Regions from separate parts of the Mixta sp. BE291 genome, predicted to be linked through region 1. Evidence: predicted binding sites of a transcription regulator. Region 1 holds the regulator's gene; the other holds the start of a gene.
The links. The regulator PhoB, encoded in region 1, activates phosphate uptake and scavenging genes when phosphate is short. The targets are predictions, from matches to a motif close to CTGTCATAAAACTGNCNNAT.
Positions count from the first base shown of each region.

Region 2: a site for PhoB is predicted at 790-809, ahead of glpT (glycerol-3-phosphate transporter). Genes of this name have one in related genera too.

Region 1 is NZ_JAVDXN010000005.1:174,036-176,238, reverse strand. Features, by position in the region: gene phoR (phosphate regulon sensor histidine kinase PhoR) at 1-711, opposite strand, end outside; gene phoB (phosphate response regulator transcription factor PhoB) at 726-1,415, opposite strand; gene sbcD (exonuclease subunit SbcD) at 1,653-2,203, shown strand, end outside.
Region 2 is NZ_JAVDXN010000013.1:60,206-62,408, reverse strand. Features, by position in the region: gene J2X14_RS20150 (carboxylate/amino acid/amine transporter) at 1-576, opposite strand, end outside; gene glpT (glycerol-3-phosphate transporter) at 945-2,203, shown strand, end outside.

The DNA.
Region 1 (2,203 bases):
TTTACCCTCCAGCACCGCATCGCCCATCATTTCCAGATAGCCCTGCAACACCGTAAGCGGCGTGCGCAGCTCATGGCTGACATTGGCGAAAAAGTTGCGGCGCGCGCCCTCCAGCTGATGCATCTGCGTAACATCGCGTGCCACCAGCAGCCATTGGCCTTCGCTGTAAGGCATCACGCGAAATTCCATATGCAGCTGATTATTCATCACCAGCGTCAGCGGACGCACGAAATCCTGCTGGCGTAGATAGCGGGAAAATTCAGGATAGCGCAGCAGGTTAAGAATGTTTTGCCCATTGTCTTCCGGCCAGCGCAGGCCCAAATGCTGCTGCGCCAGGCCGTTACACCAGAAAATAGTGCCTTCATCGGTGGTCAGCACCACCGCATCAGGCAGCGATTCCGCCCCGCTGCGAAAGCGCTTGATCAGGTTTCCCAGTTCACGACGACGGCGACGGTTGCGTAGCTGCATCTGGTACAGCCCGTAAAACAGCGGCTCCCAGCTCCACTGGCCGGTGGGCGGCGTCATGGAGCGGTCGGTCCACAGCCAGTGCGACAGCCGCAGCAGGTTCCAGAAGTGCCAGCCCAGCAACAGCAGCACGGCAAACAGCAGAAACCAGGGCAAATAGCCGATAACCAGTCCGGCCAGCAGCGCAGGCAAGCAGACCAGCACCAGTTCCAGTAATAATCTCTTCCAGGAGAGGCGTTCCAGCACGAGGCAGACTCCGATCAGTAACGAGCGGAGAAACGATAACCCGTTCCACGTACGGTTTGCACCATGCGATCGTGACCGGTCAGCTCCAGCGCCTTACGCAGCCGTCGAATATGCACATCTACCGTGCGATCCTCAACGTAAACATTGGTGCCCCAGACATTGTTCAGCAGCTGTTCGCGACTGTAAACGCGCTCCGGGTGGGTCATAAAAAAGTGCAGCAGTTTATATTCCGTTGGCCCCATCTCCAGCGGCGTGGTATCAGACATCACACGATGCGAAGAGGGATCGAGGCTCAGGCCCTGAATTTCAATCACATCCTCTACCGCCATCGGCGAAATGCGACGCATTACCGCTTTAATCCGCGCCACCAACTCTTTCGGCGAAAACGGTTTGGTGATGTAATCATCCGCGCCCACTTCCAGCCCGCGAACGCGATCTTCTTCTTCACCGCGTGCGGTCAGCATCATCACCGGAATATCACGGGTCATCGCTTCGCGCTTAAGGTGTTTAATAAATTGAATGCCGCTGCCGCCGGGTAACATCCAGTCAAGCAGGATCAGGTCGGGCCAGGGTTCAATGAGCAGGTTGACGGCGCTATCATAATCATCCGCCTCGATAGGCTGATAATCATTCTGTTCCAGCACAAAACATAACATTTCCCTGATTGGGGCTTCATCTTCGACAACCAGAATGCGCTTAGCCATTATTGCTCCTGCGAATGTGACGCTTGGTCACGGGGGTTTGCGGCGTCATTATGCGTCAGTTTTATGACAGATTTATGAAAAATGCACGGGCTGCATGGCGCTTCAATAGCGCTTTTGTGAAGCAATCGGAAAGCATTTTTTTACCGCCCGTGCGCCGGTTTGCACAATCCGGTTCCCTTCTGCGGCTTAGCTCTGGTTATAATCGCCTCCGGCGTTCTGCTATTAGCTGGGAGTTCTATGCGCATTATTCACACTTCAGACTGGCACCTCGGTCAGTTTTTTTACACCCGCAGCCGTGCCGCTGAGCATCAGGCTTTTTTTCACTGGCTGATTGCGCAGGTTGAAGCGCATCAGGTGGATGCGGTGATTGTCGCTGGCGATATTTTTGATACCGGCTCGCCGCCGAGCTATGCGCGTGAACTCTATAACCGTTTTGTGGTGGATCTGCATCGCACCGGCTGCCAGCTGATTGTGCTGGGCGGCAACCACGATTCCGTCGCCACCCTCAATGAATCACGCGAGCTGCTGGCCTGTCTGAATACCCAGGTGATTGCCGCCGCCAGCGCCGATCCGGCAGAACAGGTTTTAACCTTAATGACTCGCCAGGGCGAACCGGGCGCGGTGCTGTGCGCCATCCCCTTCCTGCGCCCACGCGATATCATGCGCAGCCAGGCGGGCCAGTCCGGCGAGCAAAAGCAGATCAGCCTGCTGAACGCCATTACGCAGCACTATCAGCGCAGCTACCAGCATGCGCGCACGCTGAGCCAGCAGGCGGAAAAACCGCTGCC
Region 2 (2,203 bases), on a different contig from region 1:
GCCCCACAAAAACCACGCCACGATCGCGACCAGCACCGCGCCCATATAGAACCAGGAAAAAGCGGTATGCTGCGGCATCGGACGCGTTTCCTGCAGGCGTTTATAGCCCACCATGCCGATAGCAAAACAGATATTGGCCAGCTGTACCAGAATCAAACCCGTCCAGAAGTGGTCGCTGATTTGGTCATAGCGAATAATTGCCGCACCCAGCACCGCTAACAGCGCGCTAAACAGATAGCCGATGCGTACGCCCCGCCCGCTGAGCAGATCGTAAATCAACGTGACGTAAAGCGGCGTCATGACGGTGAACAGCAGGAATTCCGGCACGCTCAGATAGAGATAGGCTTCAAAGCTCAGCAGATACATAACGCCCAGCTGCATCATGCCCACCAGCATATAGAGCATCAGCGTCGAGGCGCGATACCCGCGCCAGCGCAGAAAAGGCAGAAACACCAGCGCCGCCAGGACCAGGCGCACCAGCACGGAAAATACGCTGTCCACCTGCCCCGCCAGGTAAACCCCAATCAGGCTGAATGAGAAGGCCCACAAAATAGTGGTGATGATCAGTAACGCCACAAGAGAGATCCCATAATTAAACAGAGCGCCATTGTAACGGAATGCGCTTGTGCGTTAGTGACTATCTGGTTGACATCTGTTTATTTATCCGCCGACTACTGCTTTTCATTGGGTGATACGCGAAAGCGAAAAAGTTTCCCGATCAAATAAACCCGCTCCTTTGCGCTGCTAAAGCGCCACTAAAAGCGTTTTTTGTGACATATCCATAACACATCGTCATAAAAATGTAACATTTGCGCCCTTCCTCACAACCGCCGTTTTCGCCAGTGCCTATCCTTTGCGCGAAATAGAACATCCGTTAGTCAAATATCTCTTTTTGCTCATTTCATGGGCGTTTAAAACCATTTTGTGTCTCTGGAGACCTTTTTATGCTTAGCGTTTTTAAGCCAGCACCGCATCAATCCCCTGTGGCGGCGGATCGCACCGATCCGCTTTACCGCCGTTTGCGTTGGCAGATTTTCATCGGCATCTTTTTTGGCTATGCCGCTTATTATCTGGTGCGCAAGAATTTTGCGCTGGCGATGCCCTATCTGGTGGAACAGGGCTTTTCGCGCGGCGATCTCGGCTTTGCGCTTTCCGGCATTTCTATCGCCTACGGCTTTTCAAAATTTATTATGGGCTCAGTCTCTGACCGCTCAAACCCTCGCTTTTTCCTGCCTGCCGGGCTGATTTTGGCCGCGCTGGTGATGCTGGTGATGGGCTTTGTCCCCTGGGCGACCTCCAGCATTCTGGTGATGTTTACGCTGCTGTTTCTCTGCGGCTGGTTTCAGGGCATGGGCTGGCCGCCCTGCGGACGTACCATGGTTCACTGGTGGTCGCAGAAAGAGCGCGGCGGCATTGTTTCCGTCTGGAACTGCGCGCATAACGTTGGCGGCGGTATCCCTCCTCTGCTGTTCTTGCTGGGGATGGCGTGGTTCAACGACTGGAAAGCGGCGTTCTATATGCCCGCGTTTACCGCTATCGCTATCGCCCTGATCGCGTTTGCGTTGATGCGCGATACGCCGCAGTCTTGCGGCCTGCCGCCGATTGAAGAGTACAAAAACGATTACCCGCCCGACTACAACGCGCAGCATGAACAGGAGTTAACGGCGAAACAGATTTTTATGCAGTACATCCTGCCGAATAAACTGCTGTGGTATATCGCGTTGGCTAACGTGTTCGTTTACCTGCTGCGCTACGGTATTCTCGACTGGTCACCGACTTATCTGAAAGAGGTGAAGCATTTCGCGCTGGATAAATCCTCCTGGGCCTATTTCCTGTATGAATATGCGGGCATCCCCGGCACGCTGCTGTGCGGCTGGATGTCGGATAAAGTGTTTAAAGGCAATCGCGGCGCGACCGGCGTGTTCTTTATGACGCTGGTGACCATCGCTACGGTGGTTTACTGGCTCAACCCGGTCGGCAACCCAGGTATCGATATGGCCTGCATGATCGTTATCGGCTTTTTGATTTATGGGCCAGTGATGCTGATCGGGCTGCACGCGCTGGAGCTGGCACCGAAAAAGGCGGCCGGCACCGCAGCGGGCTTTACCGGCTTGTTCGGCTATCTTGGCGGTTCGGTCGCGGCCAGCGCGATCGTTGGCTATACCGTTGACTATTTCGGCTGGGACGGCGGTTTTCTGGTGAT